Regions from separate parts of the Mesorhizobium sp. Cs1299R1N1 genome, predicted to be linked through region 2. Evidence: riboswitches for the same ligand, from Rfam matches in the RefSeq annotation. Region 2 holds a riboswitch; the other holds the start of a gene.
The links. Region 2 has a riboswitch for S-adenosylmethionine ahead of O7A70_RS04840 (O-succinylhomoserine sulfhydrylase). Riboswitches for the same ligand answer to the same signal wherever they lie in the genome.

Region 1: another riboswitch for S-adenosylmethionine. It lies ahead of metX (homoserine O-acetyltransferase MetX); the one in region 2 lies ahead of O7A70_RS04840 (O-succinylhomoserine sulfhydrylase).

What each region holds. Positions count from the first base shown of each region.
Region 1 covers NZ_JAPYKR010000001.1:648,506-664,323, reverse strand. Annotated here, with positions in the region: gene O7A70_RS03215 (ABC transporter ATP-binding protein/permease) at 38-1,855, shown strand; gene O7A70_RS03210 (DUF1194 domain-containing protein) at 1,956-2,759, shown strand; gene O7A70_RS03205 (glycosyltransferase family 2 protein) at 2,773-3,708, opposite strand; gene O7A70_RS03200 (glycosyltransferase) at 3,998-5,020, opposite strand; gene O7A70_RS03195 (Stf0 family sulfotransferase) at 5,099-5,947, opposite strand; gene metW (methionine biosynthesis protein MetW) at 5,893-6,507, opposite strand; gene metX (homoserine O-acetyltransferase MetX) at 6,629-7,798, opposite strand; SAM riboswitch at 7,919-7,996, opposite strand; gene hisC (histidinol-phosphate transaminase) at 8,133-9,242, shown strand; gene O7A70_RS03175 (prephenate/arogenate dehydrogenase family protein) at 9,248-10,183, shown strand; gene O7A70_RS03170 (sugar kinase) at 10,180-11,109, opposite strand; gene O7A70_RS03165 (DUF2125 domain-containing protein) at 11,117-12,115, opposite strand; gene O7A70_RS03160 (gamma-glutamylcyclotransferase) at 12,269-12,790, shown strand; gene O7A70_RS03155 (aldo/keto reductase) at 12,913-13,860, shown strand; gene O7A70_RS03150 (LysE family translocator) at 13,954-14,580, shown strand; gene O7A70_RS03145 (lysophospholipid acyltransferase family protein) at 14,600-15,388, opposite strand; gene O7A70_RS03140 (LysR family transcriptional regulator) at 15,466-15,818, opposite strand, start outside.
Region 2 covers NZ_JAPYKR010000002.1:286,805-302,622, forward strand. Annotated here, with positions in the region: gene argF (ornithine carbamoyltransferase) at 1-234, shown strand, start outside; gene O7A70_RS04825 (Hsp33 family molecular chaperone) at 383-1,414, shown strand; gene apaG (Co2+/Mg2+ efflux protein ApaG) at 1,490-1,882, opposite strand; gene O7A70_RS04835 (ceramide glucosyltransferase) at 2,103-3,254, shown strand; gene O7A70_RS04840 (O-succinylhomoserine sulfhydrylase) at 3,282-4,472, opposite strand; SAM riboswitch at 4,531-4,608, opposite strand; gene O7A70_RS04845 (2'-deoxycytidine 5'-triphosphate deaminase) at 4,749-5,840, shown strand; gene O7A70_RS04850 (hypothetical protein) at 5,918-6,187, opposite strand; gene araD1 (AraD1 family protein) at 6,422-7,414, opposite strand; gene mmsB (multiple monosaccharide ABC transporter permease) at 7,616-8,908, opposite strand; gene mmsA (multiple monosaccharide ABC transporter ATP-binding protein) at 8,905-10,437, opposite strand; gene chvE (multiple monosaccharide ABC transporter substrate-binding protein) at 10,537-11,607, opposite strand; gene O7A70_RS04875 (LysR family transcriptional regulator) at 11,899-12,888, shown strand; gene O7A70_RS04880 (protamine-2 (modular protein)) at 12,996-13,346, shown strand; gene O7A70_RS04885 (Stf0 family sulfotransferase) at 13,622-14,383, shown strand; tRNA gene O7A70_RS04890 (tRNA-Gly) at 14,448-14,521, opposite strand; gene O7A70_RS04895 (acyltransferase family protein) at 14,574-15,818, opposite strand, start outside.

The sequences.
Region 1 (15,818 bases), on a different contig from region 2:
GGTTTCAGCTTCGCTACTTAACGCAAGGACCTCGGCTATGGCTGATCAACTGGACAATCAGGCCACCGTTCAGCCGGTCGCTGTGGCCAGCAGCCTGCGCGATCAGGTGGCGGCGATCAAGCGGGCGCTGATAGAATCGCCGGTTCGCAAATGGTTGCTGTGGACGTCGGCCGGCATCATGGCCGTCATCGTCGCGACGTCGATCGGCCAGGTTCTGCTCAATCGCTGGAACCAACCCTTTTACGACGCGCTCGCGCGCCGCGACATGGCCGCCTTCCTGCATCAGCTTCTCGTCTTTGCCTTGATCGCCAGTGGGCTGCTGGTGCTCAACATCGGCCAGACCTGGCTCAACCAGATGATCCGGCTGAAGTTGCGCGAGGCGCTGACGCTGGATTTGATCGACCAGTGGATGCGGCCGGCGCGTGCTTTCCGGCTGGCCAATGCCGGCGCCATCGGCGTCAATCCCGATCAGCGCATGCAGCAGGATGCCGCGCATCTGTCGGACCTGTCGACCGATCTTGGTGTCGGCCTGCTGCAGTCCTTCATCCTGCTGGTGTCTTTCGTCGGCGTGTTGTGGGAGCTGTCTTCGGGTTTCGTGTTCCACATTGGCGGCTGGTCGCTGGCGATACCGGGCTACATGGTCTGGGCGGCGTTCCTCTATGCCGGCACCGCCTCCTGGCTGAGCTGGCTGGTCGGGCGGCCGCTCATCCGCCTCAACAGCGACCGCTACACGCGCGAAGCGGAACTGCGCTCCTCGATGGTGCGCGTCAACGAGAATGTCGATGCCATCGCGCTGTACCGTGGCGAGAATGATGCCAAGAGACGGCTCGAACTCGACCTCGGCACGGTGCTGGGTGCCATGCGGCGCATCTACACCGCCCAGATCAACCTGTCCTGGGTAACCGACACCTATGGCTGGATCACCGTCGTGGCGCCTATCCTGGTCGCCTCGCCGGTCTATTTCTCGGGCGACATCAGCTTTGGCGGCCTGATGATGGCGGTCGGCGCCTTCAACCAGGTGCATTCGTCGTTGCGCTGGTTCATCAACAACATCGGCAGCATCGCCGACTGGCGTGCCACGCTGATGCGCGTCGCCGACTTCCGCATCGCGCTCGATGAAACCGATGTGCTGCACGACAAGGAGAAGCGTATCTCCTTCGATCAGAACGCCAATGGCAGCCTGACGTTGGAGAAACTCCAGGTGGCCTCGCCGGAGGGCTGTACGAAGCTCTCCGACCAGCATGTCGAAATCCATGCCGGCGAGCGCGTGATGATCACCGGCGAGCCCGGTGCCGGCAAGACGCTGTTCTTCCGCGCCATTGCCGGCCTGTGGCCATGGGGGAGCGGAAAGATCGGCATGCCGGCGGGAGAAGCCCCGATCTTCGTGCCTCGTGTCCCGTATTTCCCGGCTGGCACGCTGCGCGAGGTTCTTGACCATCCCTATGGTGTTGCTCCGGCAAGCGATGCCGAGATCTCGGCGGTGCTTGGCGAAGTCGGCCTCGGGCGGCTGTCATCCTCGCTCGACCGGTCGGCCCGCTGGGAGCGGGAGTTGGGCGATGACGAACAGCGAGCGCTCGCCTTCGCCAGGCTCGCGTTGCGGAAGCCGAAATGGGTGGTTATCGATGAAGCGATGGATGCATTCGACGGCCCGTCGCTAAGGCGCGTGCTGTCGCTGCTGGATAAGCATCTGAAGGACGCCGCGATCATTAATATCGGACGCGGCCTGCACAACAATCAGTTCTTCCCGCGGTCCCTGACGATCGTGAAGGATACCGGCGCGCCCGCCCTGAAACCCGCCCCCGTCCGGGCAGGTGCCATCGAACCGCCGCCAGTCGCCGCACGGCGCAAGGCATAGAACAGCCGGCATTCGGACCGGCCGGGCGCGCGCCTGCCACAAGCTTTATTTCGCCGTGATCGCGAGCGATGTTGCGATCGAAACATCGCTTGTGCTGGCCATGCTTGAGATAATGAGCCTGCTTGCCTGCCTGGCTTGCGCCCAGGCCGCTCCGGTTCCTTCGGCGCCGGATACGCTGACCGTCGACGTCGAGCTGGTGCTGGCGGTCGATATCTCCCTGTCGATGGACGAAACCGAGTTCGCCCTTCAACGCGCCGGCTACGTAGAGGCGCTGCGGCATGCCGATTTCATCGAGGCGGTCCGTTCCGGCCATACGGGCCGCATTGCGCTCGCCTATTTCGAGTGGGCCGGCACGGTGCGCGACGACGCGGTCATCGGCTGGCAGATCATCGACGGCGCCGAGAGCGCTAACAGCTTTGCCGACAAGCTTGCGGCCCGCCCCTTCCGGAGTTTCCGCGGCACCTCGATTTCAAGCGCGGTTGCTTTCGGCACCGAGCTTTTCGACGGCACCAATTTCGCGGGCGAACGCAGCGTCATCGACATATCTGGCGACGGCCCCAACAATATCGGGCCGCCGGTCACCGTGACGCGTGATGCGGCCATTGCCAAGGGCATAGTCGTCAACGGCCTGCCGATCCTGATCAAGCCATCGCCGACCTTCAGCCATCTCGATCAGTATTATGCGCAGTGCGTGACCGGCGGACCTGGTTCCTTCGTGCTGCCGATCCATGCGGCCGCCGAATTCTCGACGGCGATCCGGCGCAAGCTGATTCTGGAAGTCAGCGGCATTCAGGACAAGCCCAAAATCACGCCTGTCGAGATGGACGCCCCGATCGACTGCCTTCTGGGGGAACGGGACAGGCGGTTCCTGTCGGATCCCTATTTCCCGGAACTGGACCGATAGGCCTGGCCGTGGGTCAGGCAGGCCGGGCGCCAAACTCGTTGCGGAATGTGTTGAGGAGATCGCGGCGCCAGCGCCGGCCCTGGACATAACCGTTGACCAGTTCCGGCAAGGAGTAGCCGAGGGCCTTCGACGACCGATTGGCCATATAGCCCTCGAACGCCTCCGGTATCCGGCCCCTGAGAATATCGGCGATGATCTGCCGTGAGATCATGTAGGGCGGAATGTGCGGGTAGGAGCGGGCGATATGCGGGTGCTTGCCCATCAGATTGGCATAGGCTTCGACATAGCCTGTCCTGCGGCCCGAAATCGAATTCTCCGAATTGTATTTCGTCCAGTCGATATCTCCCGACAATTGCGCGCCGAACCGCTGCGCGAGGCGCAGCAGCAACTCCCGGTCCTGCATCCGGGTGATGTCGCTGTCATAGCCGCCAACCGCCAGCAGGGCCTCGCGGCGGGCCGATATCGCCGAGCCGGCGATGAAGATCGTCTGCGCCACAAGCGTGCGCTCCAGTACCATGGAACTCACGAATGCCTCGGGATTGATGCAGTTGGTGGCGCGGCCGCTCTTCAGCGAGACGTATGAGCTCAGCAATACTTCGAGCGACGGATCGTCATCGAACCGGGCCAGCGTGCGCTCAAGCCGGTGCGGCAGGTAGACGTCGTCGGAATCGAGAAATGTCACCACAGGGGTCCGCGCACGTTCGATGCCGGCGTTCCTGGCGGCGTTGGCGCCGCGCCATTTCGCGCCGACATAGATCAGCCGCGGATCGCTGACGCGGGCGAGCGCCGCCTCGGTTCCGTCGGTCGAGCCATCGTCGACGACGATATGCTCGAACCGCGGCATGCTCTGGGAAAGCACGCTTTCGACGGCGCGGAGCACCGTTTCGCGCCGGTTGTGGGTCGGTGTGATGACCGTGATGAGGGGCGCCTGCTCCGTCTTCCCGCTCATATCGCGTCAGCCGTCTTCAGCGCAAAAACACACTTCGCGCCAGGTCCTTTGATCTTCAGGATGGTTGAACGGATCGGACTTCCCCCTGGATGGCCCTCATAGGATTCAGCGCGACGCTACAAAGAACAACCTGTTATGTCATCCTATTCTGCTGTCGTTCGACCGACAAGGCGTGATGAATTCCGGCTCCTGGAGCTTCAACCGCAACACCATCGCTGTCTTCCATGCTTGCGAAGTGGCGTTGACGATCAATTTTCGCAAGGGCGATCGAATCCACCGCTAAGATCAGCTAGCTGTGCCCGACATAGTCGGGCACGATCTCGATGTCGTCGCTGACCAGGCCTGTAGCGAGACTGAACTGGCCCCAAAACGCCAAACTGTAGAATGCAAGGCCGACAAGAAGGGAAAACGGAATTTGCCAAAGCGGCATCCCGGTGCCCCCGGCATGGCCGATAATCCGTCTTATGGTGCGCCATGACATGGTGAACCAACGGCTGAAGGACTTGACGATCCGTTGCGTGCGGCCAGGCGATTTGAGCTCCACGAACTTTCGGTCGGCGTCTCTGCCCGTGACCAGGGCGCGCCAGAAAAAAAATCGCCAGCCCCGCGGTGAGTAATGGTAGACGCGTGCGTTGACATTACGAATTATGCGGCCTTCGCGTTGCAATTCGCGCATCAACAATGTGCACGAGACCTTGAAGCCATTGTGTCTTGGAAAAGGATGATCGACGATCCAGTCGCGCCGAAACCCTACATTGTTGGCGTTCATCGCTCGCTTCGAGGCAAACCGCTTGTCTCCGTGAGCCATTGGGAAAAACCAGATCAGTGCAAACGTTCTCGAAAAGAAATCATCGTATGAAAGATAAGTATATCCATTCACACACATAACTTCTGGATCGCTAAAGGGCTCAAGCAAACCTGATAGCCAGCCTGGTTCGGCCACTACATCGGAATCGGTGAAAATGACGATATCCCCGTCCGTTGCCAATATGCCGTTGTTTTTTAGATCGTAGTATCGGCCCCCGGGGGAAGCTGTAAAGATCAGATCGGCAACTTGTTCCAGCTGTGGCGCTACCGCCCTGACGTCGATACGAAGCGATCCAGCTTCGGCGTCCGTGCCGCCGTGAGAGATAACAACCTTGGGTCTGTGCAAGCCGGCTGAAGAAACCGTGGTGATTTCACGTGCCAAGGCCTTCAGGCCAACGCCGACTTCGTCCCAATCGATGGACTTGGCGTTCTCCATCTCCACCACGAGGGAATATGTTGTGTATGGTTCAACCATTTCCGCATGGATCATATCGCTGCGTCGCACTGGCGATAGTCCCTGCAAGTCGGCCTAAAGGCAACCCTTTCAAGATCACGCGGGGATGTTTCCCAACAATACTGACGATCAGCCACCGCCACCAAATCGGGACCAAAGGGAACCGCGAGTGCGGTCAACCGGGAATCTTGAAGTGTCTGAATATTGCGCCAAGAAACGCTGCCGCCATTCTACATTGACGGTGTCTCGTTGAATTGCGAGGCCGGACGCAAAGCCAAATCCGACGTCACGGCCAAGCTCGGCGTCAACGAGACCAGCGATTTGCTTAAGACTGGTCTGTGGGTCTTGCAAAAGATCCTCATATGTCAACGACAGGAAAGGCACACCGTTTTTTGCAAACCAGAGGTCCCAAACCAGATTTTCCAGCACAAGTTTATCAAGCGACTGTGCGATCGCCGCGCCGTCGTAACGTGGCGCGTTGTTGGCGGTCTCGGTAGAACGGAATCGGCCGGTCTGACGGGCGCGAGCCCAGGAGATTGCCTGGCCAAGGAGATCGCGGCGCGTCAAACGGACATAGCGCAATTCTGGGAGGGTGGCTGGTAGGTCGATGGTTTTAGCCACTTGGGAAAATTGGCTGGCAAACAGTTTGACTGCGTAAATTCCGGAAGGGGATCGCCCATCCCTCAATGCCCGCAAGACTTGAGCGCGGGGATCGCGAGGATAGTTCGGCAATTCAAGAAGACGGCGGCCGCCGAACCACTCCAAAGGGTTGCCAAGCCCGGCGGCTGCCATCAATCCAGCGAGATGATTGCTGCCGCTGCGCGGTGACGTGCAGACCAGAATTCCAGCTTTTATGCCAGACAGGATGTCAGGTGGTATTTCAACCGGAAGAGGCCGTCTGCGAAAGAGATGCATGGCAACCACTACCGCTTCAGCAGGAACACAGCCTGTTGGCCAAAGAAATTCCAGAACCACCATGGCATCGACAGGCCGATCTTCTGGCCGTTGGCGTCGAGCGCTGTCGCCTTTTCCACCGTCGCGCCAAGCTCTTCGCACAGATTGACGAAGTCGCGGATGGTGCAGAAGTGGATGTTGGGCGTGTCGTACCAGGAATAGGGCAGATCCTTGGTCACCGGCATTCGGCCCTTGACGAACAGCGACAGGCGCACCCGCCAATGGCCGAAATTGGGGAAGGAGACGATCGCCCGATTGCCGATCCTGAGCAGTTCGTCGAGCACCAGTTTTGGATTGCGGGTGGCCTGCAGGGTCTGCGACAGGACGACGAAGTCAAAACCCTTGTCGGGATAGAATTCGAGATCCTTGTCAGCATCGCCCTGGATGACCGAGAGGCCGCGCGCCACGCATTCGTTGACGCCGCGCTGCGACAACTCGAGCCCGCGGCCGTCGACCTGCTTGCTTTCCTGCAGCAATTCGAGCAGCGAGCCGTCGCCGGAGCCGACGTCGAGCACGCGCGATTGCGGCGGGATGAGGTTGGCGACGACCTCGAGGTCGACACGCTGGCTGCCGTTGACGCTCATGGTTTCGCCTCCTGAGTGGCGCATGACCATGGTCCGGAAAGTCCGCAACTCCTCGGGGTCATGGCTTCGCCTTTCTGTTCGGCGCATGACCTTGGTCCGAAAAGTCTGCAACTTTTCGGGGTCATACGCCCAGCCCCCTGGCGCGCGCGGCCGAGCCGATGAAGCCGTTGATGGCGGCAAACAGTTCCGGTTCGTCGAGCAGGAAGGCGTCGTGGCCGCGATCGGTCTCGATCTCGACGAAGGATACCGAGGCGCCGGCGGCGTTGAGCGCATGGACGATGGAGCGGCTCTCTTCGGTCGGAAACAGCCAATCCGACGTGAAGGACACCAGGCAGAAGCGGGTTTTGGTGCCGGCAAAGGCGTCCGCCAGCCGGCCGCCATGGTCGGCGGCGAGGTCGAAATAATCCATCGACCGTGTCATGTAGAGGTAGGAGTTGGCGTCGAAACGGTCGACGAAGGTCATGCCCTGGTGGCGCAGATAGCTCTCGATCTGGAAATCGGCATCGAAGCCGAAGGTCAGCGCTTCGCGATCCTGCAGGTTACGGCCGAATTTGCGGTGCAGGGCGGCTTCCGACAGATAGGTTATGTGGGCGGCCATGCGCGCCACCGCCAGCCCCTTTTCCGGGCGCTTGCCGTGCTCGAAATATTTGCCGCCATGCCAGTCCGGATCGGCCATCACGGCCTGCCGCCCGACCTCGTGGAAAGCGATGTTCTGTGACGAATGGCGCGCGCCGGTGGCGATCGGCAGTGCCGAAAAAACCCGTTCGGGATAGCTCGACGCCCATTGCAGCACCTGCATGCCGCCCATCGAACCGCCCAGCACGCAGAACAGCTTCTCGATGCCGAAATGGTCGACCAGCATCTGCTGCGCGCGCACCATGTCACGGATGGTGATGACCGGAAGGTCGAGCCCATAGGGCTTTCCCGTGACGGGGTTGGTCGAGGCCGGCCCGGTGGAACCAAGACAGCCGCCGATGACGTTGGAGCAGATGACGAAGAAGCGGCTGGTGTCGATGATCTTGCCGGGGCCTATCAGCACTTCCCACCAGCCTGGCTTGCCGGTCACCGGATTGGTGCTGGCGACATGCTGGTCGCCGGTCAGCGCATGGCAGACGAGGATGGCATTGGAACGAGCGTCGTTCAGCGTGCCATAGGTCTGGTAGGCGATCTGGAATGGCGACAGCAGCGTGCCGGCGTCGAGCTTGAGCGGCTTGTCGGGCCCGAAACGCAACACCGGGCTCGACGGTTGATCGGCCTCGTTGTTGGTCTTTCCTGCACGCAGAACAGCCATCACGTCTCTCTTGCTGCACCGTGCTTTTTGCGGAAATCGCTGCCGATCTCCGCGCCGCCGATGCGTTCGTCCGGCCGGTCGCGGACAATAAAAAACCGGCATTGCCTTCGCAAAGCCGGTTACGTCACGCAAACGGCCCTTTAGCGAATTGTTTAACGTGGCTGCAAGCCGACCGGCCAAATCACCACGGAACTGTCCCTGTCCTTCTAGAACTCACCCGCCTCGCCGTCAATGCCGGCGGCCGGCACCACTGCCGCCCCTCGACATTGCCTGCCATGGCCTGTATTTCCGCAGCGGCTTCCGGATGGAGGTGTTTTCGACGGATTTTGCAAAAATGAACCAGACACCTGATCAGGCACGTCCGACCCCGCGCGCGGGCATCATGGACATAGACGCCTACGTGCCCGGCAAGAGCACGGCGCCGGCCGGTGTCGCCAAGGTCTACAAGCTGTCGTCGAACGAGAATCCGCTTGGGCCCTCGCCGAAGGCGATCGAGGCCGCGCGTGAGATCGCCGGCAAACTCGACGTCTATCCCGACGGCACCGCCAGGCGGTTGCGCGAGGCGATCGCCGAGGTGCATGGCCTCAACGCGCAGAACATCATCTGCTCGAACGGTTCCGACGAGATCCTCGGCCTGTTGGCGCAGACCTATCTCGCGCCCGGCGACGAGGCCATGTTCACCGAACACGCCTTCATGGTCTACAAGATCTACATCCAGTCGGCGGGCGCCACCCCGGTGGTGGTCAAGGAGACCGACGAGCGCGCCGACATCGATGCGATGCTGGCGGCTGTCACACCGCGCACGAAAATCGTGTTCCTGGCCAATCCCAACAACCCGACCGGCACCTATGTGCCGTTCCAGGAGGTGCGCCGGCTGCATGCCGGACTGCCGAAAAACGTGCTTCTGGTGCTCGACGCGGCCTATGCCGAATATGTCCGCCGCAACGACTATGAAGCCGGCATAGAACTTGTCGGCAGCGCTGAGAACGTGGTGATGACGCGCACCTTCTCCAAGATCGGCCTCGGCGGCGCGCGCATCGGCTGGATGTATGGTCCAATGCACATTGTCGACGCCATCAACCGCGTGCGCGGCCCCTTCAACGTCAATGCGACGGCGATCGAAGCCGGCATCGCCGCGATCCGCGACCGTGCCCATGTCGAGCGCAGTGTGGCGCATAACGAGACCTGGCTCGCCTGGCTGAGCGAGGAGATGACCGGGCTCGGACTGCGGGTGACGCCGAGCGTCGGCAATTTCCTGCTCATTCATTTTCCCGACGACCAGAAGCATTCGGCGGCGGCTGCTGATGAGTATCTGAGCGCGCGCGGCTATATATTGCGGCGCGTTTCAGGCTACGGCTTTCCCAACGCGCTGCGCATGACCGTCGGCACTGAAGAGGCCAATCGCGGCGTTGTCGCCGCGCTCACGACATTCCTGAAGAGCTAGAAACCATGACATCTCCGATGTTTGAAAAAATCGCGCTGGTCGGCATTGGCCTGATCGGTTCGTCGCTCGCCCGCGTCATTCGCCGTGAGGGTCTGGCTCGCCACGTCGCCATCTCGACCCGCAGCGCGGCAACGCTCAAGCGGGCCGAGGAACTGGGCCTCGGCGATTCCTACACCACGGCTGCCAGGGAAGCGGTCCGCGACGCCGATCTGATCATCGTCTCGGTGCCGGTCGGTTCGTCCGGCGCGGTGGCACAGGAAATCGCGCCGGCGCTGAAAAAGGGGGCGATCCTCACCGATGTCGGCTCGACCAAGGCGTCGGTCATCGCGCAGATGCAACCGCATGTGCCTGATAGCGTCCATTTCATTCCCGGCCACCCGCTGGCGGGTACCGAAAAATCAGGCCCGGATGCCGGGTTTGCCGACCTGTTCGACAATCGCTGGTGCATCTTCACGCCGGTATCGGGCACCGATCCGGAAGCGCTGGAACGGCTCTCGGAATTCTGGCGCCGCTGCGGCGCCAACATCGACACGATGGACCCGCAGCATCACGACATGACGCTCGCCATCGTCTCGCATCTGCCGCACATCATCGCCTACAACATCGTCGGCACCGCCGACGATCTGGAATCGGTGACCAAGACTGAAGTGATCAAATATTCCGCCTCCGGTTTTCGCGATTTCACGCGTCTGGCCGCCTCCGATCCGACCATGTGGCGGGACGTGTGCCTGCACAACAAGGATGCCATCCTGGAAATGCTGGCGCGGTTCTCGGAGGATTTGGCCTTCCTGCAGCGTGCGATCCGCTGGGGGGACGGCGACAAGCTGTTCGACCTGTTCACCCGTACCCGCGCCGTGCGCCGCTCGATCATCGAAGCCGGCCAGGATATCGACGCGCCCGATTTCGGCCGCCAGGCGGTGGAGCACCCGGCAAAGAGCTAAGCTGTTTCAGGCCAGGTCGCTGCCATCATGGCGAGCGTCTCCGCCCGATCCGGCGCGCCCAGCCTGCCGCCGAAGCGCAGACATTTGAGCGCGGCGGCCGCACTTGCGAGACGCAAGGCCTGTTCGACCGGCATGGCTTCCGCCAGCCCGACCGCAAAGGCGCCATGAAAGACATCGCCGGCGGCCAGCGTGTCGACCGCCTTGATCCTCGGTGCCTCGACATGGCGGGCTGATCCAGCGCTTCGATCGAGCCACCAGGTTCCCGCCGCACCGCCGGTGACCGCGACGAAGGCATCGGTGCGGGCGGCAAGGTCGGTGCAGGCGGTCTCCAGATCCAGCGCGTGGCCACATATGATGCGGACTGCCGGTTCGGAGGCGACGATGTGCGAGGCCAGCGGCAATAATTGTTCCAGCACCGCAAGCGGCGCGGTATCGGCATCGAGGATAGCCGGCCGGCCAGCGGCGCGCGCCGCCTTCAGGGCCAGGGCAGCGGCACCCGGCCAGCGCACGTCGGCCAGGACGGCATCGAATGTCGTGACGTCGGTGAACGGCAAGGCCTCGGGATCAGCCTGAGCGCGTGTGTCGTAGAAAGGCACGATGATCCGCTCGCCATGCGCATCGACCAGGATCGAGGCCAGTGCCGAGCGCGCGCCGCTGACGCGGCGCACATGGCTGCAATCGACGCCCTCGGCCTCTATTCTCGCAATCAGCTGATCGTCGACCGGATCGTCGCCGGCGCTCGCCCATAGCGATACCTCGGCGCCGAGGCGATGCGCGGCGCAGGCCGCGCTCGTGGCCATGCCCGAGGCGATCTGGATGCCGTCGGAGGCGATGAACTTTCCCTGATGATGGGGCAATGTATCGACACGCAGGATCGTATCCAGCGTCAGCGCCCCGACACTCAGGAGCTTCACGGGTCTTGCCATGGCGGGACTATTGCACCGGCTTGATCTTGCCCAGCGGGATGAAGCCGAGCGAGGCCTTGCCCTTGACCACTTTCAGCGGCATCGACGGTTCGCTGCCAAGCAGCGCCAGGGCGCCAAAACCCTGCTCGATCGCATTCTTCTGCTCGGGTATGGCGCCGGCAAGAATGGATGCCACGGCCTTGGGATCCTTGATCCTGATCATCAGATCGGCGTCGACCAGGCCCTCGGCATCGACCGAAAGCGGCCCGGAAACGGTGACACGCGCCATTCCCGACGACAGATCGAGGGTGCGGATTTCGATCCTCTGGCCGCGCAGGCTTTTCACCTGCGTGCCGATCGCCGCGACGCCGTTCTTCAGTGTCACGTCGCCGCTGGCATCGAGCGCCGGCAGCACGCGCCCGCCGATCGCGTCGGGATCGATCTCGAGATCGCCAAAGCTGCCGACATAGTCGAGATCCCCGCCATTCGGCTGCAACTGGCCCGATGCCTTGCCAGCACTGAACAGTTCGACCGGATCGGTGTCGTCGGCCGGGTCGGTTTGGCCTGATAGGCCCTCGGCCTGCAGCGATATGCGCCGCGGCAGCGGGTACCACAGTTTGACGTTGGCCTGCAGATTGTCCCAGTCGATCCAGAGCGGCATCATGCCCGGGACGGAGGTCCGGAGCGGACCGCGCAGACTGGCAACCGGCGACAAGGGTTGGACGATCTGGGCGGTGGCATTGAAACTACCGGCCGAGGCGGCGATGTTCTTGGCATCGTCCTCGTAAGCGAGGTTGTCGCAAGAGACGGCAAAGCTCAGGGGATAGCCACCGACCTGGAGATTGGCGCAGCCGGCCGCGATGCCGCTTTTGTTGAGCGTGGCAACCGCCTTGTCGGCCTCGGACCTCACCCTGTCGGCCATATAGAACCAGCCGGCGCTGTAGATGGCGAACAGCACCAGGATGAACGCGGCAAGCCACCACAAGCGGCGACGGCTACCCGGTTGGCGTTCGTCACTTGACGTCATGCTTTGGCTCTCGTTAACGCATGGATGGTGTGGACGGATTCTCGATTCCGGCAACACCAGTGGACAGAGACGAATAGGTAGACGGACACGGGCGGAAAAAACACCGGTTTCCGGTGCGGTGTTGCCATTCTTTTTGCAATCAGGCGCGTTGATATGGGCGATTTTTGGGTGTTCGGCTACGGTTCGCTGATCTGGCGGCCGGGTTTCGCGCATGTCGAGACACGACGCGCCCACCTGCATGGCTATCGCCGCTCGCTTTGCGTCTATTCCTTCGTGCACCGCGGCACGCGTCAGCGGCCCGGACTGGTGCTTGGCCTCGACCATGGCGGTTCCTGCGTCGGCCTTGCTTTCCGCGTGCCTGGCAAATTGCGCGACGAGGTCATTGCGTATCTACGCGAGCGCGAGCTCGTCACCAGCGTCTATCTCGAACGCACGCTCAAGGTGCGCCTCGACGGCGGCGATGCGGTCCAAGCCGTGGCCTACATCGTCGACCGCAGGCATGAGCAATATGCCGGGGCGCTGGATGCGGCGGATGCGGCGGCCCTGGTGCGCGGCGCGGTCGGCCGATCCGGCAACAATGAGGACTATGTGCTGAGCACGCTCAAGCATCTGGAAGCGCTCGATATCCGCGACCACTGGCTGGAGGATGTGGCGCGCCGGATAGCGACTTCGTGAAGCGCTGGCTCTGCGGAAAAAGGCGGCCAGGCCTTTGACCTCGATGCGGCAGGACCTAGGTTAGGCTCCGAACCCAGCCAGCGGGCGGCATCGCCCGCTCCCAATCATCACGGAGATCCGTCTTGCAGAAACGCCGTCTCGGTCGTACCGACCTTTCCATCGCGCCGCTGGTTCTGGGCGGCAATGTCTTCGGCTGGACCGCTGACGAGAAAACCTCCTTCGACCTCCTCGACCGCTTCGTCGGCGCGGGCCTCAATGCCATCGATACGGCGGACGCGTATTCGCGTTGGGTTCCCGGCAACAAGGGCGGCGAATCGGAAACCATCATCGGCAAATGGATGAAGGATCGTGGCAATCGCGACAAGGTCGTGGTGGTCACCAAGGTCGGCTCGGACATGGGGCAGGGCCACAAGGACCTGTCGGCCGCCTATATCGAAAAGGCCGTCGACGCATCGCTGAAGCGGCTGCGGACAGAATTCATCGACCTCTATCTGTCGCACTGGCCGGATCCGACCACGCCTTATGAGGAAACTCTCGGCGCCTATGAGAGACTGCTCGCCAAGGGCAAGATACGCTATGCCGGCTGTTCTAACCTCGATGCCGGCCAGTTGCGCGCGGCACTTGACGTGGCAAGCCTGCGCGGCTTGCCACGCTATGAGGTGCTGCAGCCGGAATACAATCTCTACGATCGTTCCTCCTTCGATGGCCCGCTACGCGACCTCTGCGTGGCCGAGGATATCGGCGTCATCACCTATTTCAGTCTGGCCAAGGGTTTTCTCAGCGGCAAGTACCGCACGGAAGCCGATCTCGGCCAGAGCGAGCGCGGGGAGGATGTCGGCAGCTATCTCAATCCACGCGGCATGCGCATTCTGGCGGCGCTCGACGCCGTATCCGCCAGGCATTCGGCCAAGCAGGCGGAAGTGGCGCTTGCCTGGGTTATCGCACGGCCAGGCGTCACCGCGCCGATCGCCAGCGCCACCAAGCCGAGCCAGATGGACAGCCTGATCAAGGCGGTGTCGTTGAAGTTGAGCGCGGACGACATGGCCGAACTCGACAAAGCCAGCGCCTGAGGCGGCCGGCAGCGCGGGGGCGCACGAACGTCCAAGACGATCCTCATGCCTTGCCATACCGTCCTTCGCACGGGGCGCAGGGCGGAGGATCAGATGGCCGGATCGCTTGTTTGGCAGCCGGAGCTTTGGCGCCAATTGCTTGCGCTGTTGCTGGCCGCCACCGTGGTCATGGGTAGCCCGGGGCCGGCGACGATAAGCGTCACCGCCGTTGGCGCCGCCTTCGGCCTGCGCGATTCGCTGCGCTACACCGGCGGCATCGTCCTGGGCACGATCGCCGTGCTGCTGGTCGTGGCGACCGGTGTCATGGCGGTGCTTGGGTCGATGCCGAAGCTGGCGCCGTTGCTGGTTGGTGCGTCTGCGGCCTACATCCTCTATCTCGCCTTCAAGATCGCCACCGCCCCGCCATTGGCTGTACGCGCCGCCGACGCGTCGCGCCCGACATGGCTGGCCGGTTTTCTCCTCGCGGTGGCCAACCCGAAAGCGTATGTGGCGATCGCCGCCGTGTTCGCGGGTGCTTCGTCGAGCGCGGGCGATGCCGAACTCCGGCTGTGGACGAAACTGACTGTTCTCGCGGTGATGATCGTTGTCATCCACGCCGTGTGGCTTCTTGCCGGTGCGGCGTTCTCGCGCTTCCTGCGCCGACCTGTCGCCTCGCGGATCATCAATCTGGGTTTTGCCGCGACGCTGCTGCTGACCACGGCGCTGGCGGTGCACGGTTGATGGCCTGGCCAGAGAGCCTTCAGGCCTTCGTGCCCAGCTCCCGAAGCCGCTTGATCGCCGTTGGCGGCAGGGCCGGCGGATTGGGGGCGCGCGATGCCTCGACGAGAAGCTGGTCGCAGGCAGCCTCGGTCTCGCCGATCAGCCGCGCCATGAACTCATCCTTGCCCAGACCAGGCGGTATGGGCGGCAGGAAGCGCGCCTTGACGGTCCCGGGATAGCGCAGGAACTTGCGGCGCGGCCAATAGAGGCCGGCGACATGGGCGACCGGCACCACCGGAACGCCAAGCTGGGTGTAGATTTCAACGATGCCGTATTTGTAGGCCGGCTCGTCGCCCGGCGCCCGGCGCGTGCCCTCGGGATAGATGATCAACTGGCGCGGGTTGCGCGCCATCTCTTCCTTGGTCGCTGCGACCACGGCCTTCAGCGCCTTGGAGCGGCTGCCGCGATCAACCGGGATCATGCGCATCTTCAAGATATACCAGCCGAAGAACGGGATCCAGGTCAGCTCGCGCTTCAGGATGTAAAGCGGGTCCTGGAGGTAAGGAAAGAAGGCGATAGCGTCCCAGAACGATTGGTGCTTGGGCGCCAGGATGAAGGAGCCCTCGGGCAGGTTTTCCTGCCCGGTGATGTCGTTTGTCGTTCCGGCGATCTTGTCATAGAGCCACATCGAGGTGCGCGACCAGAATTTCGGCACGAACCAGGCGCGGTGGCGGGGCGACAGGAAATAGTACGGGGTCCAGAGGATCATCTGGATGATCAGATTGACGTAGAAGACGAAATTGAACGCCAGCGATCTGACATAAAGCATGGGGGAGGTCCGGTGAGGAAGTGTGCGTTGGTTACACCAAGCGCGGGGAAAAAGGAAACGGTGCGATACTGCCCGTGCTACCAGGTCGCCTGCGCCAGCCGTTCCCTCAGGCGTGGGGCGGCGAAGTCGAGGAAGGCGCGCAATTTTACCGGCAGCCGGCCCTGGCCCGCATGCACCAGGTTTACCGGCCAAGGCTCGGGTTCGAAATCCCTGAGCACGGGGCGCAGTGTTCCTGATCGTGCGGCGGCGACGATCTGGTAGGAAAGCACCCGGGTCAACCCGACCCCGGAGATCGCCGCATCGATCGCCGCCTCGGCGGTGTTGACCCGAAGCCTTGAGCGGACCGGCACGACAAAATCAGCCTTGTCCACGGTGAAGGTCCAGGTGGCAAGCGAGCCAAGGCCTTCGAAGGTGATGCAGCTGTGCGTAT
Region 2 (15,818 bases):
ATGGGCCAGGAACACCGTGCTCGCGGCCACAATGTCTTCTCGCCCTATCAGGTCAACGCAGCGCTGATGGCCAGGGCAAAGCCCGATGCCCTGTTCATGCATTGCCTGCCGGCCCATCGCGGCGAGGAGGTGACCGACGAGGTCATCGACGGGCCGCATTCGGTGGTGTTCGACGAGGCCGAGAACCGGCTCCACGCCCAGAAGGCCGTGCTCGCCTGGTGCCTCGGTGCTTGAAGTTTCTTGGGCGCTTGAAGTCTCTTGGGCGCCTGAAGTGCCTGGGCGCCTGAAATGTCTGGGCGCTTGATCTGCGAGGGCGCGATGCCTATCTGCGCCGCATCACGCAAATCAAGCGCGTTTGGACGCATGTGCCCACCAGGGCCGCATGGCCGCGCCCTGGAGCTTTGTCATGTTGGAAAGCCATCAAGTGACTGAACATCACCCCAAACTCGGCGAGTTCGGCTACGCCGGCGACGATCACGTCGTTCCCTTCGAAGTCGGTCCGCTCGACGTGCGTGGCCGCACGGTCCAGCTCGGGCCGATGCTCGACGCCATCCTTGGCCGCCACGACTATCCCGAGCCGGTCGCCCGCCTGCTGGCGGAAGCCTGTGTGCTGACGGTGCTGCTCGGCACCTCGCTCAAGTTCGAAGGCAAGTTCATCCTGCAGACCCGTACCGATGGGCCCGTCGACATGCTGGTCGCGGACTTTTCCACGCCCTCGGCGCTGCGCGCCTATGCGCGTTTCGACGCCGACCGGCTGGAGGCACTGATCGCGGCCGGCGAGACCTCGCAGCAAACGCTGCTTGGCAGCGGCGTGCTGGCGCTGACCATCGACCAGGGCGCCCATACGCAGCGCTATCAGGGCATCGTCCAGCTCGACGGCGAGACGCTGGAAGAGGCGGCGCGCACCTATTTCCGCCAGTCGGAACAGATCCCGACCGACCTCAGGCTCTCGGTCGCCAAGCTGCTGACGCCCGGTGTCGGCGGTGCGCGCGAGCAGTGGCGCGCCGGCGGTATCCTGGCGCAGTTCCTGCCGCAATCGCCCGAGCGCATGCGCATTCCGGATCTGCCGGGTGGGGATGGCGATCCGCGCGAGGAGATCCATGATCCCACGGACAATTCCTGGCAGGAGTTGCTGGCCTTGCTCGGCACCATCGAGCCGACCGAATTGATCGACCCGACCATCGGCGCCGAGCGGCTGCTCTACCGCTTGTTCCACGAGCATGGCGTGCGCGTCTTCGGCGGCGTTCCCGTCGCCGATCAGTGCTCATGCTCCCGGGACAAGATCCGCGGCATCCTCGAGGGCTTCTCCGCGCAGGAGATCGAGGACAGCACCGAGGATGGCGGCATCCACGTCGCCTGCGAGTTCTGCTCGACGCAGTACGACTTCGATCCGGCGGAATTTGCGGCTCAGTGAGCTATCTTTCCTTCTCCCCGTTCACGGGGAGAAGGTGCCCGACGGGCGGATGAGGGGCAGCGCGACCGCCGGTGCTCAGTTCACCGTGCGCCTTGTCCCCGGCAGATCGAGCGAGAAGGCGGGGATTGCGATGTCGAACGTCTCGCCGCGCTTGTTGCGCATCGTGTAGCGTCCGACCATGATCCCGGACGGTGTCGAGAGCGGGCAGCCGGACGTATATTGATAGCTGTCGCCGGGATTGAGCTCCGGCTGGTCGCCGACAACGCCCGGCCCGCGCACTTCCTCGACCCGGCCGGCACCATCGGTGATGTGCCAGTAGCGCGACAACAACTGCACGAACTCGTCCGACTGGTTGTCGATCGTTATCTGATAGCCCCAGACATAGCGGTTCTCCGAGGGATCCGAACGGTCCTCGAGATAGAACGGCCTGACCTGCACTTCGATGTTGCGCGTCACGGCGCGGTACATGAGCGGCTCCAAAACAATCCGACGATTTTCGACGCTCCCGGTGAGCAGGTCAACGTGCGCGTCTTGTCGCGCCTAGCCTTGAACCGCAGGTGCCGGCAAAGAATGTCATTTAAGTGACACACGACAATGGTGGTGTGCACGAACCGGGCGACTCGGCGCTCTGTCGAACTGTTGAAAACGGCCACGATGCGGGCGGCCTTTCCGGAGTGACCAGATCTCGATGGAACTCACCTTCATAGCCGCCTCGCTTTCGACCGCTCTCATCCTTTCAAACGCCGCCAGCATTTCGCTCGCCGCCTCACGGCTGAAACGGCGCGGCACGATCGCCCCGCCCGCCGCCAAGTCGCAACCGGTATCGATCGTCGTCCCGTCGCGTGGCGTCGAGGCGTTCACGCATGAGACGCTGGAACGCGCCTTCGCGCTCGACTGGCCACGTTATGAGCTGATCTTCTGCGTCGCCCATGCCGACGATCTGGTGGTCAAACTGATAAACAGGGCGATTGCCCGGTTTTCCAAGGTGCCGGCCCGGCTGCTGATCGGTGACGACCGTGTCAGCGCCAATCCAAAGCTCAACAATTGCGTCAAGGGCTGGGAAGCGGCGCGCCACAGCTGGGTCATTCTCGCCGATTCCAACGTCTTGATGCCGAGGGACTATGTCGAGCACATGATGGCGGCATGGCGGCCCGACACCGGCCTTGTCTGCTCGACGCCGATCGGCTCGCGACCCGAGGGTTTCTGGGCCGATGTCGAATGCGCCTTCCTCAACACATTGCAGGCCCGCTGGCAGTATGCCGGCGAGGCGCTCGGCCTCGGCTTTGCCCAGGGCAAGAGCATGCTGTGGAACAAGCCGATGCTGGACGCCAATGGCGGCATTCGGGCGCTGGCTGCCGAGATCGCCGAGGACGCCGCCGCCACCAAGCTGGTCAACGGCCTCGGCCTGCGCGTCAATCTCGTTGCGGCGCCCTTCGAGCAGCCGCTCGGCCAGCGTACCGTTGGCGAGATTTGGTCGCGCCAGGCCCGCTGGGCGCGCCTGCGCCGCGTCACCTTTCCGCGGTTCTTCGCGCCGGAAATCCTGACCGGCGCAGCGGTGCCTCTCGCGCTCGCGCTGGTTGCGGCGGCGAGCGCGGGCGTCAGCCTCTGGGCAACCGCGATTGCCGTGTTGGCGGCCTTCTACCTTCCGGAATGCGCGCTGGCCTTGTCCAAGGGCTGGCATCTGTCGCCGCGCATGGTCGCGGCGATGATCGCGCGGGACGTGATGCTCCCGTCCATCTGGGCGCGCGGCTGGCTCGGCGGCGCCGTCGACTGGCGTGGCAATGCCATGACCATCCGCACCAAGGCGGCCGAATTGGAGGAGACGCCGTCGCGCGCCTGATCGCCGCGGACGACGCTCCTAAGCAGCTTATCTGGCTGCCTGCAACGCCTGCGCGATGTCTTCCAGCAGGTCGTCGGCGTCCTCCAGGCCGACAGACAGCCTGAGCGTGCCAGGCCCGATGCCGAGTTCGGCGCGGGTCTCGTCGCTCAAATTCTTGTGCGTCGTCGTCGCCGGATGGGTGATCAGGCTCTTGGCATCGCCGAGATTGTTCGAGATCAGCACGATGTCGAGGGCGTTCTGCAGGGCGAAGGCCGCCGGCTTGCCACCCTTGACGTCGAGGCAGATCAGAGTCGAACCGCCCGACATCTGCTTCTTGACGATATCAGCCTGCGGGTGGTCGGCGCGGCCGGGATAGATGACGCGAGCGATCTGCGGCTGCTCGGCCAGGAAGTCGGCGATCCTGCCAGCACTTTCCGTCTGCTGGCGCACGCGCACCGGCAGCGTCTCGAGGCCCTTCAGCAAGGTCCAGGCATTGAACGGCGACAGGCTGGGGCCGGTGTGGCGGAAATAGTCGTGCAGGTTTTCGTCGATCCACTTCTTGTCCGACAGGATGACACCGCCCAGACAGCGGCCCTGGCCGTCAATGTGCTTGGTGGCCGAGTAGACGACGATGTGCGCGCCAAGCTGCAACGGCTTCTGCTGCAGCGGCGTGGCGAAGACGTTGTCGACGACAAGCCGCGCGCCGATCGAGTTGGCAAGCGAGGCAACGGCCGCGATGTCGACGACTTCCAGCGTCGGATTGGTCGGGCTTTCCAGGAAGAACAGCTTGGTGTTCGGCCTGACCGCCTTTTCCCAATTGGCAATGTCGGTGCCGTCGACCAAAGTCGCCTCGATGCCATAGCGCGGCGCCAGCGTCTCGACCACCCAGCGGCAGGAGCCGAACAGCGCGCGCGCCGCCACTATATGGTCGCCGGCCTTGGCGCTGCACAGCAGCGCCGCCGTCACCGCCGCCATGCCCGATGCCGTGGCGCGCGCGTCCTCGGCGCCTTCCAGCGCGCACATGCGCTTTTCGAACATGTCGACGGTCGGGTTGGCGTAACGCGAATAGATGAAGCCAGGCTCTTCGCCCTTGAAGCGGGCTTCCGCCGCTTGGGCGGTCTTGTAGACATAGCCCTGGGTCAGATAAATCGCCTCGGAGGTTTCGCCGAAGCCGGAACGCAGGGTTCCGCCATGCACGAGTGCCGTCTGAGGTTTCCAGTTGCGCGTCTTGCTCGTCATCGTCCTATCCAAACACAAAAAAAACCGGCCGCGAAAAAGTCGCAACCGGTCCATACGGCCTTGCGGCCCGACGGTCCTTTAGCGACTTGTTTAACGTGGCTGCAAGCCGACCGGCCAAATCACCACGGGATAACGACCCTTTAGACCCGCGCCACGCTTGCGTCAATTGCCGGCTTCATTAAGAGGTTTGTACCAAGGCAGGTTCCGCCAAGTGCCCAGCGGTTTTGCGGCAAGAACCTGCAACAAAGGAGACCAGTCTTGGGGCGGAGCCAGACTTTGCGGCAGACAGGCATTCTTCCCGATCAGGACATTTCGGCGCTGTTCCAGTCCGGCGCGCTGAAGTCGCCGCGTGCGCTCGATGCCGACCAGATCCAGCCGGCTAGTCTTGATCTCAGATTGGGCGAAAAGGCCTGGCGGGTGCGGGCCTCGTTCTTGCCCGGTCCCAACCACAAGGTCTCGGAAAAACTTGATCGGCTGCAACTGCACGAGATCAATCTGGCCGAAGGCGCGGTTCTCGAAACCGGCTGCGTCTATATTGTGCCGCTGCTCGAAAGCCTGGCCCTGCCGGCTGACATTTCGGCCTCGGCCAATCCAAAGAGCTCGACCGGTCGCCTCGACATCTTCACCCGCGTCATGACCGACCGTGGCCACGAGTTCGACAAGATCGCCGCCGGCTACAACGGTCCGCTCTATCTCGAAGTCAGCCCGCGCACCTTCCCGATCGTTGCGCGCACCGGTTCGCGCCTGTCTCAAATCCGCTTTCGCACCGGCAACGCGCTGCTTTCGGAAGCCGAACTGCATGAATTGCACCGCGCCGAGATGCTGGTCGCCACCGAGCCGCCGAACATTTCTGGCGGCGGCATCGCGCTGTCGATCGATCTCAATGGCGACAAGGATGGGCTGGTCGGCTATCGCGGCAAGCACCACACTGGCCTCATCGATGTCGACAAGCGTGCCGCCCAGGATGTCCTCGACTTCTGGGAGCCGATCCACAAGAGCGGCGCCGGCGAACTGGTGCTCGATCCTGACGAGTTCTACATCCTCGTCAGCCAGGAGGCGGTGCATGTGCCGCCGCTCTACGCCGCCGAGATGACGCCCTTCGATCCGCTTGTCGGCGAGTTCCGTGTCCACTATGCCGGGTTTTTCGATCCGGGGTTCGGCCATTCGGCGGCCGGCGGCACCGGCAGCCGCGCGGTGCTCGAAGTGCGTAGCCACGAAGTGCCGTTCATCCTCGATCATGGCCAGATCGTCGGCCGGCTGGTCTACGAACACATGCTAAAGCGCCCGCAGGCGCTTTACGGGACCGACCTGGGCTCGAACTACCAGGCACAAGGCCTGAAGCTGTCCAAGCATTTCCGCCCGCGCTGATCCTGGCGCCATGAGGCCATGCAGAACGTTAGCCGACCCCGTAGGCTCGACGACTTCAGCATCCGTTTGACGTTCGACTAGCCGTGAAACATGCGCTTTTTCGCAATGCCGAGACACGCATTGAAGCTGCCGATGAACAGCAGTTCGCGCCGTGCGAGTTGCGTTTTACCCCAGCTGCGTGTCTGCCTTGCAGCGTCAAGCGAAGCCTTTGATCCTTGCAAGGGGAACAGGACTTTGTCCAGGCAGCCGAGGACATGGGCTCGGGCTGAGTCTATCCCGCATGGTTTGGCCGCTTCGTTCAGTTTCGCACCGCCAAGCGTGGACATTCGCCGGTCGGCGTTTTGCATCAGAAATTCGACCTGAGGGCTTGCGTACCCGGACGTTAGAAGCCGGTTCTTCATAAGTCCGAGTGCTTCGCCATAGGATTTGGGACTGCACTGCGCGGCTCCATAAGCCACGGAGGACGCGTCCGCGAGCAAGAGCGCGAAGCCAAAGGTTCGTATGGCGCCTGGCAAATAACTTGGGACCATATGTCAAAGCCTGTCATAGGACCATAGATGACGTCCTTTACTTCTGGCGCTTCACAGCGCCTTCACCGCCACCTTCACCGGCTTTTCGATTTCCAGCGGGTTGCGCAGCGGCAGGCCGAAATCCCCGGCTTCGATCTCGAACACGTCGCCGGCTTCGGTCGTGACGCCGTCGGCGAAGGACAGCGTGGCCGTTCCGAACATATGCACATGCACGTCTCCCGGCTGGCGGAACGCCGAATATTTGAAATGGTGGTGCTCGAGATTGGCGATGGTGTGCGACATGTTCGCTTCGCCCGACAGGAACGGCTTCTCCCACATTGTCCTGCCGTCGCGCACGATGCGTGACGTGCCGCGGATGTCCGAAGGCAGGTCGCCGATCAGAATTTCGGGCCCGAACGAGGCATTGCGCAGCTTGGAGTGGGCGAGGAACAGATAGTTCACGCGCTCCGTCACATGGTCCGAGAATTCGTTCGACAGCGTGAAGCCGACACGGAATGGCGCGCCGTCATCGCCGATGACATAGATCCCGGCGATCTCTGGTTCTTCGCCGGCATCCTTGGCAAAGGCCGGTGACATGAGCGCGGCACCAGGCGCGACCGCCATGGTACCGTTGCCCTTGTAGAACCATTCCGGCTGCACGCCGATCTGGCCTTTCGCGGGCTTGCCGCCTTCCAGTCCCATGCGGAACATCTTCATGGAATCGGTGAGTTGCTCCTCGCCGTCGGTGCTGAGCTTCTTGTGCATGGAATCGCGCGTCGCGGCCGAACCGAGATGCGTCAACCCCGTGCCGGTCAGATGCAGATGCGCCGGGTCGGGGTGATTGATCGGCGACAGGAGGCGCCCCCGCTTGTAGGCGGCGTCGAGATCGACCGTCTCGCCAAGTCCCTTGCGTTCGATCAGGGCCGTCAGGCCGACGCCGGTGCGGGCGGCCTCCATCGCCAGCGAATAGACGCTGCGCGCGCCGTTGATGATCCGGGTCTTCCCGCCGCTGCGGGCAACGACACGGATCGTCTCGGCGTCGTCGAGAATCTGCGAGATCAGCATGATCAGTCCTCTCTCATTTATCTGTATCCGGCTGCCAATGGGCAAACCCTGACCGGCGCGGCGCGGGAACGCGCCACGGTTGAAACGTTCGTCCGGATTGCGTTCGCGAACCTGGTCCTTCCCCGGACTTCTTGGTGCCGACGGGCCGCCGGCAGCTTCGCGATCTAGAACCCGTATGCCTCCTAGTCCTCGCCCCAGCCCTTAAGCCTTGTTCTTGTTGTAGACGTCGAAGATGACGGCCCCGAGCAGGACCAGTCCCTTGACCACCTGCTGCCAGTCGACATTGACGCCCATGATCGACATGCCGTTGTTCATCACGCCCATGATGAAGCCGCCGACCACAGCGCCAATGACCTGGCCGACGCCGCCCATCGCCGAGGCGCCGCCGATGAAGACGGCCGCAATAACGTCGAGCTCGCTGCCGAGGCCCGCGGCCGGCACGGCCTGGCCGAGACGCGCGGCGATGATGAGGCCGCCGAGAGCCGACAGCACGCCCATATTGACGAACACCAGGAGCGTCAGCCGCTCGGTGTTGATGCCCGACAGTTGCGCCGCCTTGGCGTTGCCGCCCATGGCGTAGATGCGGCGGCCGATGGTCATGCGCTTGGTGACGAAGACGAACAATGAAATCAGCACGCCCATCACCAGCAGCACGATCGGCAGGCCCCGATAGGTCGCGAACTGGAAGACCAGGAACAGCGCCAGCGCGCTGCCTACCAGGATCTTGATGACGAACAGCGCGAAAGGTTCGGCCTCATAGCCGTGGCGTTCGCGCTTGCGCCGCGCCCTGAAGCCGAAATAGGCGTAGGCGAGCACCGCGATCACGCCCAGCACGATCGTCGTCATGTGCAGCGTGAGCCCGCTACCCAAAATGGTCTTGCCGGCGGCATTCACCGTCGGTGGGATCAGCGTCAGCGGGCCGATCACGTCCGGGATGAAGCCGGAACTCAGTGCCTTGAAACTGTCGGGCAGCGGACCGACCGAGGAGCCGCCGCCAAGCAGCGCCTGGCAGATGCCGCGAAAGATCAGCATGCCGGCGAGCGTCACGATGAAGCTTGGTATGCGGTGATAGGCGATCCAGTAGCCTTGCGCGCCACCGATCAACCCACCGACGATCAGGCAGACGATCGAGACAACGAGCGGATTGCTGAACATGCCAAGAGGCCAGATCACCATCATCATGGCGGCAAGTGCGCCGATGAAGCCGGCGACCGAGCCTACGCTGAGATCGATATAGCCGGCGACGATGACCAGCAGCATGCCGAGCGCCATGACGATGATGAACGAGTTCTGCTGCACCAGGTTGCTGAGGTTGACTGGTTTGAACAGCGTTCCCGACGTCGTGTACTGGAAGAACAGCATGATGACGATCAGCGCGATGATCAGGCCGTATTCGCGCAGGTTCGTCGTCAGCGCCGAGACGGCGATGCGAGGACCCTGCTTGACGTCCTCGGCGGTGCCGCTTTGCGGCGCGGGAGCGCTGTCTGTGCTCATGATGCTTTTCCTTCTCCGCGAACAATGGCGCGCATGATTTTTTCCTGGCTGGCGTCGCTTGCCGCCATCTCGCCAACGATGCGCCCTTCGTTCATGACATATATTCTGTCGGAGATGCCGAGCAGTTCCGGCATTTCCGATGAGATGACGATGATCGCCTTGCCCTCGGCGGCGAGGCGAGCGATGATTGTATAGATTTCGTACTTGGCACCGACGTCAATGCCGCGCGTCGGCTCGTCGAGGATCAGAACTTCCGGGTCGGCGAACAGCCATTTCGATAGCACCACCTTCTGCTGGTTGCCGCCCGAGAGATTGCCGGTCAGTTGATAGACGCTGGATGCGCGGATATTGGTCTTTTTGCGATAATCGTTGGCGACGCTCATTTCGTGCATATCGTCGATGACGCCGCCATTGGAAACGCCGGCGAGGTTGGCCAATGTCACATTGTGCTTGATGTGGTCAATGAGGTTCAGCCCATAGGTTTTGCGGTCTTCGGTGACGTAGGCGATGCCGTTCTGCACCGCCTTGCCCACTGTCGAAAGGTCCACGGGCTTGCCGTTGAGCAGCACCTCGCCGCTGATGCGCCGGCCATAGGAGCGACCGAACAGGCTCATGGCGAATTCGGTGCGGCCGGCGCCCATCAGCCCGGCGATGCCGACAACTTCGCCCTTGCGCACCTTGAGGTCGATGCTCTTGATCACTTGCCGTTCGGCATGGATCGGGTGGTAGACGGACCAGTCCTTGACCTCGAAAATGACGTCGCCGATATGAGGCTCGCGCGGCGGGTAGCGATCGTCGAGGGACCGGCCGACCATGGAGGTGATGATCCGGTCCTCGCTGATGTCCTTCCTCGGCAATGTCTCGATCGTGCGCCCGTCGCGGATCACCGTCACCTTGTCGGCGACGCGGTTCACCTCGTTGAGCTTGTGGGAGATCAGGATCGAGGTCATGCCCTGCCGCTTGAACTCAAGCAAAAGATCGAGCAGCGCCTGGCTGTCCTTCTCGCTGAGCGATGCCGTCGGCTCATCGAGGATCAGGAGCTTCACTTCCTTGCTGAGTGCCTTGGCGATCTCGACCAGCTGCTGCTTGCCGACGCCGATATGGGTGATCAGCGTCTTGGGGTCTTCCTTGAGCCCGACTTTCTTCAAAAGCCCGGACGTGCGTGCCTCGTTGGCGTCCCAGTCGATGACGCCGTAGCTGGCGTGCTCGTTGCCGAGGAAAATGTTCTCGGCGATCGACAGCATCGGCACCAGCGCAAGTTCCTGGTGGATGATGACAATGCCCTTGTGTTCGCTGTCATGGATGCCTTTGAAATGGCATTCCTGGCCCTGAAAAATGATCTGGCCATCATAGGTGCCGGAGGGATAGACGCCCGACAGCACCTTCATCAGCGTCGACTTGCCGGCGCCATTTTCGCCGACCACGGCGTGGATCTCGCCTTCCTCTACGCTGAGGTTGACGTTCGAGAGCGCCTTCACGCCGGGGAACGTCTTGGTGATGTCGCGCATCTCCAAAATCGTCGAGGTCATTAGGGCAAGCTCCTAGGAGGCCGGCAGAACCCATACCGGGGTCGCTTTTAACGAAAAGGGGCCCTGCGTTGCGCAGGACCCCTGACTTTATAACCGAAATTACTTCAGGTCTTCGGCCTTGATGTAGCCGGAGTCGACGACCAGCGCCTGGTAGTTCGACTTGTCGACTTCATGCGGCGTCAGCAGGATCGAGGGAACGACCTTGACGTCGTTGTTGTAGGTCTTTTCATCCAGGCCTTCCGGCTTGCCGCCCGAGAGCACCTTGTCGACCAGCTGCACCGTGGCCTTGGCCAGTTCGCGGGTGTCCTTGAACACGGTCGAGTACTGCTCGCCCGAGATGATCAGCTTGACCGAGGCGGTCTCGGCATCCTGGCCGGTCACGATCGGCCAGGGCTGTGCGTCGGTGCCATAACCGACAGCGCGCAGCGAGGCGGTGATGCCGCGCGACAGGCCGTCATAGGGCGACAGGACGCCATCGACGCGGCTGCCGTCCGAGTAGTTGGCCGACAGGAGGTTGTCCATGCGCGCCTGGGCGGTGGCGGCGAGCCAGCGCAGCGTGCCGACCTTGTCCATGCCGGTCTGGCCGGACTTGATCTTGATCGAGCCGTCGTCGATCAGCGGCTGCAGGACGGAGATTGCGCCATTGTAGAAGAAGAAGGCGTTGTTGTCGTCGGGCGAGCCGCCGAACAGTTCGACGTTCCACGGCTTGGTGTTCGGGAAACGCTCCTTGAGGCCCTTGACCAGCGAATTCGCCTGGATCACGCCGACGCCGAAATTGTCGAAAGTGGTGTAATAGTCGACATTGGCGGTCTTCTTGATCAGGCGGTCATAGGCGACGACGACGACGCCCGCGTCGTTGGCCTTCTGCAGCGCATCCGACAGGGTGGTGCCGTCGATCGAGGCGATGATCAGCGCCTTCGGGCCCTTGGTGATTTCATTTTCCAACTGGCTGAGCTGGTTGGGGATGTCGTCCTGCGCGTACTGCAGGTCGACAGTGTAGCCGAGAGCCTCGAGCTGGGATTTGACGGCGTCGCCGTCATTGATCCAGCGCTGCGAGGTCTTGGTCGGCATCAGCACGCCGACAAGACCCTTGTCGGCCGCGTGCGCCTGATAACTCATGGCAGCGATGCCAAGGGCCGCGACGGCGGCCAGCGTTTTGATGATCTTCAACTTACTCTCCCTGGTTGATGGACGCGACACCTCGGGGCTTCGCGGGCCGCGCAGCCAGACAGGAGCGCAAACGCGCCGCTGTCGGCTTTATCGATCTCCGGTATCCTCCCAATCGGCTCCGCGATGCAGTTTCAATCGATACGATTTTGGTCGTTACCGCCCTTGCACCCCGGAACGCGCGAAGGGTGGGTCGCTTTGCCATAACTGTCAAATGCGATCTTTGGTGGTTGCTATACCGAAACCGGTATGATCTAGCATGCGGAAAGGAACCGGCGGAAGGGCTGGAAGATCATGGCGGCATTGCGCGATCCCGATGCGATTCCCGTAAGTTACGAGAAGCTCCCGGGCAATGGGGAGACACTCCTGCGCAGTGGCTTGAGCTTGCGCCACATGCGCATGATCGCCGCCCTCGACGATCACGGACGGGTGAGCGCCGCGGCCCAGGTCATGAACATCTCCCAGCCGGCCGCCTCGCGCATGATCGCCGAGATGGAGGCGGTGCTCGACGTGAAGCTGTGCGAACGGCTGCCGCGCGGCGTGACCCTCACCCCCTATGGTCAGGCGCTCGCCAGGCGGGCCCGCTCGATCCTGCTCGAGATGCACGAAGCCGACCGCGAGATTGCCGAGCTCAAGGCCGGCAAGGGCGGTTCGGTGTTCCTCGGCGCCGTGACCGCGCCAGCGATCGAATTGGCCGTGCCGGCGATTCGCGAGATCCGCCGCATCTACCCGCGCATCGAGATCACCATGCAGGTCGAAACCTCCAATGTGCTCGCCCGCGAGCTGATCGCCTCGCGCCACGACTTCATCATCGCCCGCATTCCCGACGACCTCAATCCGCGGCTGTTCGAATCCCGCGTGATCGGCGTCGAGAAAGCCTGCCTGATCGTGCGCCGCGGCCACCCGCTCGCGAGGGGTAATGTAGTGCGGCTGGAAGACACCGCTGCCTATGACTGGGTCTTCCAGTCAGGCGGTTCGCCATTGCGCCAGGCGATGGAGAGCAATTTCCTGAACCGCAACATCGCGCTGCCGGATCGGATCTTGAATACCAGCTCGCTGCTGCTCACGCTGGTCATGGTCGCGCAATCCGATGCCATAGCGCCGGTCTCGGTGCAGGTGGCGAAGTTCATCCAGAACCCGGACGGACTTGCCGGCGCCATCGACGTCGTCCAGACCGAGTTCGACATCGAGGTCAGGCCCTACAGCCTGATCACGGTCAGGAATCGCGTCCTGTCGCCGGCGGCCAAGATGCTGCATGATTTCATCCTGCGTGAAGTGGGGTGATGGAACGAGAACCACCTCCGCGCGTTCAAAACCGATCGGCATGCGCGCTGGAGCCTGTTTCGGGCGAGGGAACGAGGTGTCGGTGGTTAACAACTCGGGAGGTTTTTATGGAACGTCGGTTGTTTCTTACTGGAATGCTTGGCGTTGCGGGGGCGGTTGCGTTTGCAAGCGTGGCCCGACCCGGCCGCGCGCTTGCCGGTGTTCCCCAGGGCAATGGAATTCTCGATGAGTTGGACAAGCCGGATCCGGCTGTCTTCGAAGAGGATGACCAGGTCGAACTGGAGCAGGTCTCCCACCGCCGTTGGCATCGCTGGAGACATCATGGTCCCGATGGCTACCGGCGTCGCCGCCGTGGACGCCGCCGCGGCTGGAGACGAGTTTGCCGCAGCTACTGGCGCCACGGCCGCCGCCGCGTCCGCTGCTGGCGCGAGCGCGTCTGGCTCGGCGTCTGGCTGTAATCGCTTCTGGCTGACGCCAAAGGGCGGCCACCACAGCGTGGCCGGCCTTTGCGCGTATATTCAGGGCTCTTCGAGCCCAAGGCGTGGCGTTGATTACCCAACTGTAACGTGTTTGGGCCTGCATTTTGCCTTAGCCTACGGTCGAATCGACGGAACCATAGAGGCCTTTGTCCGTTGAGGCGCTGTTTAAGCGGAGCTTTGACCATGGCGGGGGACCATCAAGAAGAACGGCATTCTGCAATCGACATGACGCGGGCCGCGGACCATCGGCACGCATGAAGGGCGTCGCGATACTGACCGAAGCCCGCAGCGGCTCCGAATGGCTTGGCAGCCTCACAAACAGCACGGGATTGTTCGGCAAGTCGGCCGAGTGGCTCGACACGGCCAATCTGGGGTGCAAGCCGAAATCCTTCGATGATCTGCTGTCCGCCGTGATCGATCGCGGCGGGACTGCAAACGGCACGTTCGCCGTGAAGCTGTTTCCACGGCACCTTCATTGGTCGCAGGCCAAATACGGAGCCGACTTCCTGGCGGAATGCGGCCGGCGCCATGACCTGGGTCTGGTCCTGCTGGAGCGACGGGACCGTCTTCGCCAAGCGATTTCCTATTGCCGGGCAAAGGCGTCGGGCCATTGGAAAAGCACGATGGACGGCGCGGATATGGTTCCGCAATACGACTTCGCAGGTATCTGCCAGGCCTATTTCCTGATCGAGCAGAGCTATGCCTTCTGGGAGGCTTACCTGCGGTTGGCCGATCTGCACTACGATCACTTTTTCTATGAGGATCTGTTGGAGGATCCTCGTCCTTACGTCGCGTCGGTGGCCCGGCAGTTGTCGGTGGGAATGCCGGACGGAGAGTTCGAGACGAATTTGCGGCTGCAGCGGGACGACCTCACCGAAGATTGGGCGGAGCGGTTCCGCAACGACGTCAAATCAGAAGACCTGCTGGCGCATCTGCCCAGGAAGGTGGCGCCGCGGAATATCAACAACCTCGCCCGGTTCCTCCTCAAGAAGCAGATGCGAATCGGCCAAGCCTAGGCTCACCGACAGTGCTGCCAAGTGGACAGGTTCGGCCTGGGCCAACGGACTCTTGGCTTCAGGGTGGAGCGGGTAGCGGGAATCGAACCCGCGCGTTCAGCTTGGGAAGCTGACAGGCTACCATTACATCATACCCGCGCTGCAGCCTCGTTATCATGACGGCATGGCTTCGGGCAATCGCAAACCGGTCTCACAATGCGGGCTTCGCCAGCTCACCGGTGACGGTCGGTGCCTGCTCCCTGGCCTTTGCGACTTCGCCGCCGGCGGCGAAGCTTGGCCAGTATTTCGAGATGGCCAGCGTCGCGCCGGCGGAAGAGAAATGCCCGTAGTCGAAATAGAGAAACTGCTTGCTGGTGGCATCCTCATAGGAACAGCCGATGGCGTCGCACAGATAGGTAAGTGGATCGATGAAGGTCGCGCCCTTGGCGAAGAGCTGCACCTGCTTGTTGATATCGGGATCCATGGCCATCGGCCAGGATGTGTTCGCGGCGCCTTCGTGTTTAGCAAAGAAAGCGACCTTCTGGACGTCGGCGATGAACTCCGGAGACTGGCCGATGACATAGACCTTGACACCCATGTCGCGCAGCCGGTCGATCGTCGTCTGCAGTCCGTCGAAGCCCCTGGCCTGGTAGTCCGTCCATCGGCCGCTCAGGATCACCGCCTGGATATTGTCATCGCGGATGATCGACAGCGCCCGTTCGTTGAAGCGGGTGCAGGTTGGCCTGGCGTAGGAAAAATAACTGAGGTTGGGTGGACAGCCGGCATAGGTATATTGGATGACGTTGGCCTGGATTTTCTGCGCGTTGGCCTCAAGGCCCGAAACGTAGTGAGCCGCGAAGGAATCGCCCCACAGCAGCACATTGGTGGGAAAGCCATGCGTGCGCGTGCAGTCGGCAAGGTTCCAATTCTCGATCCGGCTCGTACCCTCGTTGAAGCAGACGCCATTGCGCCAGTCGTCCACCACGATCCGTTGCGTCGAGAAATCGGGGAACCGCTGCGGAAAGCCCTCGCCGAGCACACCGGCCAGACCGCCGACGCACAGCAGGGCGATCGCCGTCGCCGAAAAGGCGAAGATCGGCAGCGGGGCGGTGAAGGTTCGCTTCTGCCGGAAAGGCTGCTCGACATATTTCCACGAGAAGGTCGCCAGGGCGAAGCTGGCCACCGTCATCGCGACGATCGTCGGCACCGAGATGGCTTTCAGCGAGAGATAATGGACGAAGGAATTGATCGGCCAGTGAACAAGATAGAGCGAATAGGAGATGAGGCCGACCCAGACGATCGGAGCGAATTGAAGCACACGCGTGGCAACAGGCACGGGCCGGTCCGCGTGATTCTGGCCCGCATAGATGAGCAAGGCCGTTCCGATACAGGGAAACAGGGCATTGTAGCCGGGAAACGGATCGCTTTCCGAAATCGTCAGGAAACCAAATGCGAG